2 linked regions of the Paludibaculum fermentans genome follow. The protein of the gene in region 1 binds, or shares a complex with, the protein of each later gene. Links are inferred from orthologs where the notes say so. Each region holds a gene or a part of one and is shown on either strand. Other genes may lie near its edges.

Region 1 (5,050 bases):
GGCTCCGATGTCGCGCCGGATCTGCATCCCGTCAAACCGGATGGGCGCGCAGGCGGCGTAAACGTTATCGATCGCAGCCTGCAGCGTCGCGCCGCTATGCGTCACGCCCAGCACGCGCCCGCCGGAGGTGACCAGCTTACCGTCCGCCATCCTGGTGCCCGCGTGGAACACTGTCGCGCCGGTCGCTTCCGCTTGCTCAATCCCGGTAATCTCGTCTCCCGTCCGCACCTTGCCCGGATAACCATGCGCCGCCAGCACCACACAGACAGAAGGATCCTGTTTAAACTTGAGCAGTTCGGGCCGCACCTGCCCGCTAGCCGCCGCATGCAGCACCGCCCCGAAGTCGCAATCCATCCGATGCAGCAGCGCCTGCGTCTCGGGATCGCCCAGCCGGACGTTGAACTCCAGCACCATCGCTCCGCGTTCGGTCATCATGAGCCCGGCGTACAGGAATCCGCGGAACGGCGCACCCTCCGCCTTCATCTGCTGGACCGTGCGCTCCATCACGTCGCGCATCACCTGGTCGCGCTGCGCCTGCGGCAGGATCCGCGAATCCGAGTAGGCGCCCATGCCGCCGGTGTTCGGACCCTGGTCGCCCTCGAAAATGGTCTTGTGGTCCTGCGAGGGCTCCAGGGGCAGTACACGCTCTCCGTCGCTGAGCCCTATGAAACTCACCTCTTCGCCGGTGAGAAACTCCTCTATGACCACCTTGCCGCCAGCGGAGCCCACCAGGGCACCGCTGAACATCCCATCCAGGGTTTCTTCCGCGTGGCGGCGGTCCGGACTAATCACGACACCCTTGCCGGCAGCCAGGCCGTCGGCCTTGATCACGACGGGGTAGTCGAATTGATCCAATGACTTACGGGCTTCAGCAGGGTCAGAAGTCGAGACAAACCGGGCCGTGGGAATGCCGGCCCGCTCCATGAAACGCTTCGAGAAGATCTTGCTGCCTTCCAGCTGAGCCGCGGCCCGGGTCGGCCCAAAGATCAGGCGCCCTTTGGATTCAAAGAGATCCACGACTCCCTCGACCAGCGGAGCCTCCGGACCCACCACGGTGAGATCCGCGCCAATTGAGTCCGCCAACTGTAGTAAATCTACAGGTGTAGAAGATGATGGCTTCAAACAGGTGGCCACGGACGCGCAGCCAGGGTTCCCAGGCGCTACGTAAACCTCTGAAACAGAAGGGCTTCGCTTCAACCGCCAAGCGATGGCGTGTTCGCGTCCGCCGCTGCCCAGAACCAGAACTTTCACAGCGTAACTCCTCTCGCTACAATTAACTAGGATATCTGGGAACCCCCTCACCTGCCAATGCGACAGATCAACTACGACGTTGTGATCATCGGAGCCGGACATGCCGGATGCGAGGCGGCCCGTGCCTGCTCGCGGATGGGCCTGCGCACCGCGATGGTCACAATGAACATCGACCTCATCGCGCAGATGTCCTGCAACCCAGCCATTGGCGGAATCGCCAAAGGGCACCTGGTCCGGGAGGTCGACGCGCTGGGTGGAGTGATGGCCGAGGTGGCCGATCAGATCGGGATCCAGTTCCGCCTCCTGAACACCAGTCGCGGCCCGGCTGTCTGGAGCCCCCGCGCCCAGATGGATAAGAAGCAGTATCGCTTCAAGATGCGTGAGACCCTGGAGCACGAACCGAACCTCCGCATCCTGCAGGCCGAAGTGGCCGAGATCGAGTATGACGATCTGGCGGACGGCCGCCGCAAGGTCCGCTCCATCCGCTTGTCGGATGGACGCTCGCTCCAGACCCGCACCGTGGTCGTCACCACCGGGACCTTTTTGAATGGCCTGGCCCACGTAGGCGAGACCAAGTCCAACTGCGGCCGGAGCGGGGAAGCGCCGTCGAACCTCCTGGGCCACCACCTCCGCAGCCTCGGTCTGCAGTGGACCCGCCTCAAGACCGGCACCCCTCCGCGTCTCGATGGCCGCACCATTCAGTGGGACCGGTTCGAACCGCAACCGGGCGACCCCATCCCCACCCCTTTCTCTTTCCTCACCACCAGGATCGACCGCCCCCAGATCGAATGCCACATCGCCTACACCACTGATGAGACCCACCGCATCCTGCAGGAGGCGATCCCGCGTTCCCCGCTCTACAGTGGACAGATTGAAGGCATCGGTCCCCGCTACTGCCCCTCCATCGAAGACAAGATCGTCAAATTCCCGGATAAAACCCGCCATCAGATCTTCCTGGAGCCGGAAGGACTGGATACGTACGAAGTCTATGTGAACGGCATGTCCACCAGCATGCCCATCGACGTGCAGGAAGCAATGGTCGCCTCCATCCCTGGCTTGGAGAATGCGGAGATGATCCGCCCCGGTTATGCCATCGAGTACGACGCCATTGACCCCAGGGAACTGAACCATACCCTGGAAGTGAAGAAGATTGAGGGCCTTTTCCTCGCTGGGCAGATCAACGGGACATCAGGCTATGAGGAAGCCGCCTGCCAGGGGCTTCTGGCCGGAATCAACGCCGGCTGCCAGGTAAAGGGCATCGATCCCATCGTTTTGCGCCGCAATGAGGCCTACGCGGGCATCCTGGTCGACGATCTGGTGACCAAAGGGGCTGATGAGCCCTACCGCATGTTCACCTCAAGAGCCGAATTCCGCCTGTTTCTCCGTATCGACAATGCCGACGAGCGCTTAACGGCGGAAGGACGCCGCGTCGGACTGGTAACGGATGAGCGCTGGGCGGTTTACGAGAAGAAACTGGCGCAGAAGGCCCAGGTACTCCGTCTTTTGGAGACAAACCGGGTCACACCGGAGCATTTCTCCGCCTTGGGGCTACCTGCGGACGAAAGACCCATGCTCCAGGTCTGGTTGCGCCGTCCCGACGCCAAGATCGAGCAGATCCGCCCCTGGCTGGAACAACAACTGGGAGAACCTACCGTTGCCGCCGTTCTGACCACCGTGGAGACCGAAGTGAAGTACGAGGGCTACCTTCACCAGCAGGAACGCCAGATTCAGCGCCTGAAGGACTCGGAAGGCCGCCTGATCCCTGCCGGATTCGCATTTCGGGGCATTCCGGGCCTCAGTCGGGAGATCTGTGACAAGTTGGAGCGGGTTCAGCCCGAGACGCTTGGTCAAGCGGCCCGGATTCCCGGTGTTACCCCTGCCGCCGTCGCGGTTCTGGATTGCTACCTCAGTTTGAACCGTCAGGCCTAGCATTGTTCCACGTGGAACATCCAAACAGTCCGCTTCCCTTCCTCAGTTCCCTCTGACTTGGCCTCAGCCTGGAGATCTGTGACGAGTTGGAGCGGGCTCAGCTCGAAAGAGTCGGGCGGGCGGCGTACATCCCAGGCTTAACACCCGCCGCGGCATCGGTTCTCGATTACTCCCTCAGTCTTGACCGTCAGGCCTGGCATTGTTCCACGTGGAACATCCAAACAGCCCGCTTCCGTGCCTCAATCGCCCTCTGGCCGCTATGTTCCACGTGGAACACTCCCAATTCCGGCCCTCAGTGTTCCACGTGGAACGTACGTGGTAGGATAGCGGTTTCGGCGACGCTCCGGAGCTGACCCTCGCGTTAGCACCTCACCCCAGGATGGAATCCCGGATTGCCGCTGACACGCCATTCCTCTGTATAGATAAGGACGCCCCATGGGCAAAGTCATCGCAATCGCAAACCAAAAAGGCGGGGTCGGCAAAACTACCACCGCCATCAACCTCGCGGCCTCCCTCGCCTCGAATGACCTCAAAATCCTGCTAATCGACATGGATCCCCAGGGAAATTGCACTACTGGGGTCGGCATCGCCAAAGAACCAGGCATGCCCACCATCTACGACGCACTCATGGGTGCCCATTCCCTCGCGGAAACCATCGTCAGTACCGAATTCGACGGCCTCCAGCTCGTACCCGCCGATAAGAACCTCGTCGCCGGCAACTTGGACCTCGTCGACATGGATCGGCGCGAATTCCGCCTTCGCGACGCCCTCGACACCATCAAAGCCGATTTCCACTACATCCTCATCGATTGCCCCCCGGCCCTCGACCTCCTCACAGTCAACTCCATGGTCGCGGCCGATTCCGTCCTCGTCCCCATCCAGTGCGAATTCTTCGCTCTTGAGGGCATTTCCCAGCTCATCGACACCGTCGAGCGCCTCCGGGAGTCCCTTCAGCCCAATCTGAAGCTCGAAGGCGTGCTCTTGACCATGTACGACGAGAGAACCAACCTCACCCGTCAGGTGGCCAAGGATCTCCGCGACTTCTTCAAGGAAGAGGTCTTCCAGACCGTCATTCCTCGCAGCATCCGCCTCGCCGAGGCCCCCAGCTTCGGAAAACCCATCCTCAGCTACGACGTCAGCTCCCGCGGAGCAGAAAGCTACATCAAACTCGCCAAGGAGATACTCGGTCATGAGCAACGCACCGGATCAGCCGCGTAAAGCCCTCGGCAAGGGCCTCTCTTCCCTGCTCCCGTCGAACCGGTCCACTACTCCAGCTCCGGCGCCGGCTCCAGTGGCCGCTCCTCCCCCTGCGCCTGAACCGGCGAGTGGTCCGCTTCAGGTCGAAATCGACCTCATCGACGCGAATCCGCTGCAGCCGCGTACAGTCTTCCAGGAAGAGCGCCTGATCGAGCTGTCCCAGTCCATCAAGGAGAATGGGATTATCCAGCCGCTAGTCGTCCGTAAGTCCGGTGCTCGCTTCCAGTTGATCGCCGGAGAGCGCCGCCTCCGTGCTTCCAAACTGGCCGGACTTGTGAAAGTCCCGGTCGTCGTCCAGGACTTCGCCGACGACCGGCTCATGGAGATCACGCTGATCGAAAACATCCAGCGCGAAGATCTCAACCCCATCGAAGTCGCCCACGCCTTCGAACGCCTAGCCCGCGAGTTCAGCCTTTCCCATGAGCAGATCGCGCAACGCACCGGCAAGGAACGCAGCACCATCACCAACATGCTTCGGCTCCTCCGCTTGCCCGATCCCGTACAGGTCCTCCTCGCCGAACAACGCCTGTCAATGGGACATGCCCGCGCCCTCGCCGGCCTGATCACCACATCCGCCCAAATCGAGATCGCCAACAAGACCATATCCGAAGGG
Region 2 (5,248 bases), 500 kb from region 1 along the record:
AAGATCTCCGATGGCTCGCTGCTGCGCGGGATTCTGGGCTGTGAATACCAGGTGAATTCGCGGCACCACCAGGCGGCGGCGCGGCTGGGCGACGGGCTGATCGCGACCGCGGTCTCGGAAGACGGACATGTTGAGGCGCTGGAACTGCCCTCCGCGCGCGGGTTCGTGCTGGGTGTACAGTGGCATCCCGAGGATCTGTACGAAAGCGACGCGGGACACCTGCGTCTGTTCGAAGCGTTCCGGGACGCCGTCATACACTGGAAGCGGTAACTTTGGCCCGTCCCTTCTCCATTCGCCAGTTCTTCTCACGCAACGGCCCCCTTGCGCAGGCTCATCCCAACTATGAGTTCCGCAAGGGGCAGTTGGATATGGCGCTGGCGGTGGAGTCGGCCCTGGAAGACAAGCGCCACCAGGTTGTCGAGGCTGGCACGGGTACCGGCAAGACGCTGGCTTACCTGATTCCCGCCATTCTCTCCGGCAAGCGCGTGGTGGTCTCCACGGGTACCAAGAACCTGCAGGAACAGCTGTTTTTCAAGGACATCCCGTTCCTCAACCAGTTCTTCCCGAACGGCATCAAGGCCTGCTACATGAAGGGCCGCAACAACTATGCCTGCCGGCAGAAGATCTATGACGCCGAGCGCGAGCCGATCCTCAATGGGCTGGAAGAGGTGTCGGACTTCGCGATCATCCGTGAGTGGGAGAAAACGACTGAGAGCGGCGACCGCTCGTCGATTCCGAACCTGCCCGATGGGACCTCGGTATGGTCAAAGCTCGATGCGCGCAGCGACTTGTGTACCGGCCAGAAGTGCGCGTCGTTCGAGCGCTGCTTCATCACGCTGATGCACCAGCGGGCGATGGAGTCCGACATCATCATCGTGAACCACCACCTCTTCTTCGCCGACCTGGCGGTGAAGGAGGAGGAGCACGCCGCCATCCTGCCGGACTACTCCGCGGTGATCTTCGACGAAGCGCACGAGTTGGAGGATGTGGCCGGGCAGTATTTCGGGTTGTCCATTTCGTCGCACCAGGTGGAGGATCTGCGGCGGGACATCCTGGCGACGGCGCGGCGCAAGGAATTCTTCACACACGACCTGGAGCAGATCCTGACGCTTCTGGTGGATCACGGCGACCGGTTCTTTGCCATGTTTCCGCAGCAGGAGGGGCGGTCGGGCTTCAACGAGCACCAGAGTTTCCTGGCGCAGAATCAGGAGCAGTTCGGCAACTTCCTGAGTGTGCTGGAGTTGCTGGCGGCGCACCTGTCGCTGGTGAAGAACGCTCCGGAGGAGTTGGTGCCGCTGCACCGCCGGACCATTACGCTGCTGGGGAATCTGAAGCAGTGGATGTCAGGTGAGGATCACAGCAATGTCTATTGGATTGAGCGGAGGGGACGGGGTACGTACCTGCAGGCGACGCCGATCGACGTGTCCGGGCTATTGCGGGATAAGCTGTTCGCCGTGGTGTCGCCGGCCATCTTGACCTCGGCCACGCTGGCGGTGGAGGAGAAGTTCGATTACCTGCGGGAGCGGCTGGGGCTGGATGGAGCTCGGGAGCTGATTGTGCCCAGCCACTTCGACTATGAGAAGCAGGCTCTGCTGTATGTGCCGCACCATCTGCCCGATGTCCGGGCTTCGGATTTCCTGCGGCAGGCCGGCGAAGAGGTGCGGGTGATCCTGCGGCACAGCCGCGGGCGGGCGTTTGTCCTGTTCACCAGCTACCAGCAGATGCGGCTGATTCACGACCTGGTGACCCCGGATCTCGACTATCCCGTTCTGATGCAAGGGGATGCGCCTCAGCGAGTGCTCATCGAGCAGTTCCGGTCGACACCGCATTGCGTGCTGTTTGCGACGTCGTCCTTCTGGCAGGGAGTGGATGTGCAGGGTGAGGCGCTGTCGTGCGTGATCATCGACAAGTTGCCGTTTGCCGTGCCGAGCGATCCGGTGGTGGAAGCAAGAGTGCGGGCGATCAAGCTGGCGGGCGGGAATCCGTTCTACGACTATCAGGTGCCGCAGGCGGCCATCGCGCTGAAGCAGGGGTTTGGGCGGCTGATCCGGGCGAAGACGGATCGGGGGGTGCTGGTTCTGCTGGACAACCGCATTACGCGGAACCGATATGGGCAGGTGTTCTTCGATTCGCTGCCGCCGTACCGGTTTACGACCGGACTGAGCGAGGTGGAGAAGTTCTTCGACGAGGCCGCCGAGTAAACACTTGTAGTATTACTACAAGAAGAGTTATTTGCCGATGCAGAACGTCGAGAAGATGTGGTTGAGGATGTCGTCGGCGGTGGTGGCCCCGGTGAGGGCGTCGAGGGGGCGGAGGGCGGAGTAGCAGTCGAGCAGGAGCATCTCGTGCGGGAGGCCGAAAGACACTGCATTTGCAGTGCGTTGCAGGGACTCCAGGCTCTCCTTCAAAAGTAGTTCGTGACGCAGGCTGGTAATGAGGCCGGACTGAGGCGAGGCGAAGCCGTCGGGGGCGATGAGGGCGACGAGACGACGTCGCAGTTCCTCGATTCCGTCTCCGGTCTTTGCGGATACCATCAGCAGATCCGACGCACCCCAGAGGAGGTCCGACTTGTTCCCCACGATCAGGTGCAGGCCCTGTTCAACGGCCCGCTCCATCAACTGGAGGTCGTCTTCCTCCACTCCGACGGAGAGATCAATTACCACGATTGTAATATCAGCATCGGCCATGGCCTGGAAGCTGCGCTCGATGCCGAGCTTCTCGACGACATCGGAGCTGGCGCGGATGCCGGCGGTGTCCACCAGGCGGACAGGGATGCCTTCCAGGGAGAACGTCTCGGAGACCGTGTCGCGGGTGGTGCCCGGGATGTTGGTGACGATGGCCCGGTCACGCTGAAGCAAGGCGTTGAAAAGACTGCTCTTGCCCACGTTGGGACGGCCGGCGATGGCGAGGGTCAGGCCGTCGTGGACGAGTTTGCCGAAGCGGAAGCTTTCGATCAGGCGGGTGAGGCCGACGGAGATCGGCCGGATGCGGTCCAGGATGTGGTCGCTGGAGGCGACGCTGACATCGTCCTCGGCGAAGTCGATGCCGGCCTCCAGCAGGGCGATCAGCTCAACTAGTTGCGCTTTCAGCGGGGCAATGGCTCGGGAAACGGAGCCTTCCATCTGCTGGGCGGCGATGCGGGCCTGGTGGAGGGTGGTGGCGGTGATGAGGTCGTGGACGGCTTCGGCCTGGGGTAAGTCGATGCGGCCGTTGAGGTAAGCACGGAGAGTGAACTCCCCGGGTTCGGCTGGCCGGGCTCCCCCTTGGAGGGCGCGGGCTACACAGTGGCGGAGGACGACCGGTGAGCCGTGGCAGGCAATCTCGACGACGTCCTCGGCGGTATAGGAGCGAGGCGCGGCGAAGTAGGTGACGACAACCTGGTCGACGGTGTTGCCGGATTCGTCCAGGAGTTCAGCGAGGGAGGCGGTCCAGGGTTTCCACTCGGGTGCGGCCGGGAAGCGAAGGAGTCCTTCGGCGACACGGCGCGCTTCGGCGCCGGACAGGCGCACGACTCCGAGGCCACCGGCGCCGGGCGGCGTCGAGATGGCGACAATCGTATCCTGGGTAGACACTCGACAGTTGTAGGATTAGCGGCGCGGTCCGCGCCGTGGTCCACGATCGCGGTCGCGGCCACCGCCCCCGCCACGCCGGTCTCCGCCGCGATCGCCACCGCGGCGATCACCGCCAGGACCACCCGGGCGCCGTGGCGGAAGTGCCGCCATGGGAGGAGGATCGGGCAAGGAAGCCATGCCTGCCGGATAGATGACTACGTGGCGGCCCGGCCCGACGCCGGCACTCTCGCTACGCAGGTCTGTCTGGTCGCGCATCGCGAGGTGAATCAGCCGCCGTTCGCGGCTGCTCATCGGGTTGAACCGGTAAGGCACCTTCGATTCACGCACGCGTTCGGCCACCGTCAGTGCGCTGAGGCGCAGCTCTTCCTGCCGCAGCAGCCGGTAGTCGTTGGCGTCAAAACACAGGAGAGCATGCTCGTCAGGGGCCATTTTCAGGACCTCCTGCGTCAACTGCTCCAGAGCGAGCAACGACTCGCCCTTGTTGTTCATCAGGAATTCGAGGTCGGGCCCTGAGAACTTAACCACGAGAGTGGGCTTCTCAAAGTAGTTGCCCGCCTCATGGCCGTCCAGGATCTCGTATTCGACGTCGAAGTCCGCGGCATCCAGGACAGCGTCCAGGAAGTCGGCGACATCATCGCCCACCGTTTCAACTGTGTAATTCCGGTTGCTCATGAGCCAAACCGTAGCTGCTTTCTATTTCTTCTTAGGAATAATGACCTGGGCGGGCGCAGGCTTCGCCGCGGCTTTGTTAAAGAAGTATTGCTGAGCTATGCCTACCACGTTGCCAGTGAGCCAGTATAACACCAGCCCACTGGACGCGCCGTAGAACATGAAAGTCATCATGATAGGCATCATATACATCATCAGCTTCTGCTGCTGGGGATCGGCGCCCGCCGCGGGCGTCATCTTCTGCATGCCTACCTGGGTGATCAACATCGTCACCGGCAAAATACGGATCGGCAGCGTCTCGGGCTGCGAGAGATCCGTCACCCACAACCATTGAGCGCCGCGCAGTTCAATGGCCACTGACAATACCTTAAAAAAAGCAATGAAGAAGGGCATCTGCAACAGCAGCGGCACGCAGCCGCCCACCGGGTTGATGCCGTGCTTCTGGTAGAGCGCCATGGTCTCCTCGTTTTGCTTCTGCTTGCGAGGATCCTTCATGGGCACATCTTTATAGCGCGCCTGAATGGCTTGAAGTTCGGGCTGGAGCTTGGCCATCTTCTGCGAGCTGCGCAGCTGCGAAAAGCGCATGGGCAGCATCAGCAGGTTGATGATCACGGTGGCGAAGACAATCGCCCAGCCCCAGTTATTCGTCAGGTTGTCGTTGGCCCAGTGGAGAGCGAGGAAGAGCGGCTTGGCGATAAACCAGAACCAGCCCCAGTCGATCATCGTTTCCAGGTTCTTGTCGGTGGCGCGCAGGACATCCGTATCCTTGGGCCCGACGAACAGAATGGCTTCGTTGACGTCCTTGCCGCCAATGGAGATGCCGACGTGCGGTTTCTCCTCGGCGCCCAGCACCGGCACCACATGGTCCTGCCAGGTGGTCATCTCGGTGGTGGTGCCCGGCTGGGGCAGGACCACGGCGGCGAAGAACGTATCCTCGATGCCGGCGAAGTGGAACGACCCGGAGACCGTCACAGGCCCCTTCGAGGCCGAACCGGAGCCTTCTTCCA

The links. The genes of interacting proteins can lie anywhere in the genome.
Region 2: the proteins of mnmG (region 1) and mnmE are in contact, whole or in part, in a solved structure (PDB 9HIP), measured with the Escherichia coli proteins. The link is inferred for Paludibaculum fermentans from one-to-one orthologs.

What each region holds. Positions count from the first base shown.
Region 1 is NZ_CP063849.1:6,027,950-6,032,999, forward strand. What follows is about bases 754-3,744. They hold mnmG (tRNA uridine-5-carboxymethylaminomethyl(34) synthesis enzyme MnmG), read left to right. Parts: upstream 754-1,308; coding sequence 1,309-3,180; downstream 3,181-3,744. Other genes in these bases: purD (phosphoribosylamine--glycine ligase), read right to left, coding at 754-1,302; IRI77_RS23755 (ParA family protein), read left to right, coding at 3,616-3,744. Also shown: more of purD, read right to left, coding at 1-753; more of IRI77_RS23755, read left to right, coding at 3,745-4,398; IRI77_RS23760 (ParB/RepB/Spo0J family partition protein), read left to right, coding at 4,370-5,050. UniProt on the Escherichia coli protein: NAD-binding protein involved in the addition of a carboxymethylaminomethyl (cmnm) group at the wobble position (U34) of certain tRNAs, forming tRNA-cmnm(5)s(2)U34.
Region 2 is NZ_CP063849.1:6,530,384-6,535,631, forward strand. The notes cover bases 1,401-4,204. They hold mnmE (tRNA uridine-5-carboxymethylaminomethyl(34) synthesis GTPase MnmE), read right to left. Parts: upstream 3,573-4,204; coding sequence 2,229-3,572; downstream 1,401-2,228. Other genes in these bases: IRI77_RS25760 (ATP-dependent DNA helicase), read left to right, coding at 1,401-2,201; IRI77_RS25770 (Jag family protein), read right to left, coding at 3,588-4,204. In the rest of the region: IRI77_RS25755 (gamma-glutamyl-gamma-aminobutyrate hydrolase family protein), read left to right, coding at 1-270; more of IRI77_RS25760, read left to right, coding at 273-1,400; more of IRI77_RS25770, read right to left, coding at 4,205-4,244; membrane protein insertase YidC, read right to left, coding at 4,266-5,248. UniProt on the Escherichia coli protein: Exhibits a very high intrinsic GTPase hydrolysis rate. Involved in the addition of a carboxymethylaminomethyl (cmnm) group at the wobble position (U34) of certain tRNAs, forming tRNA-cmnm(5)s(2)U34.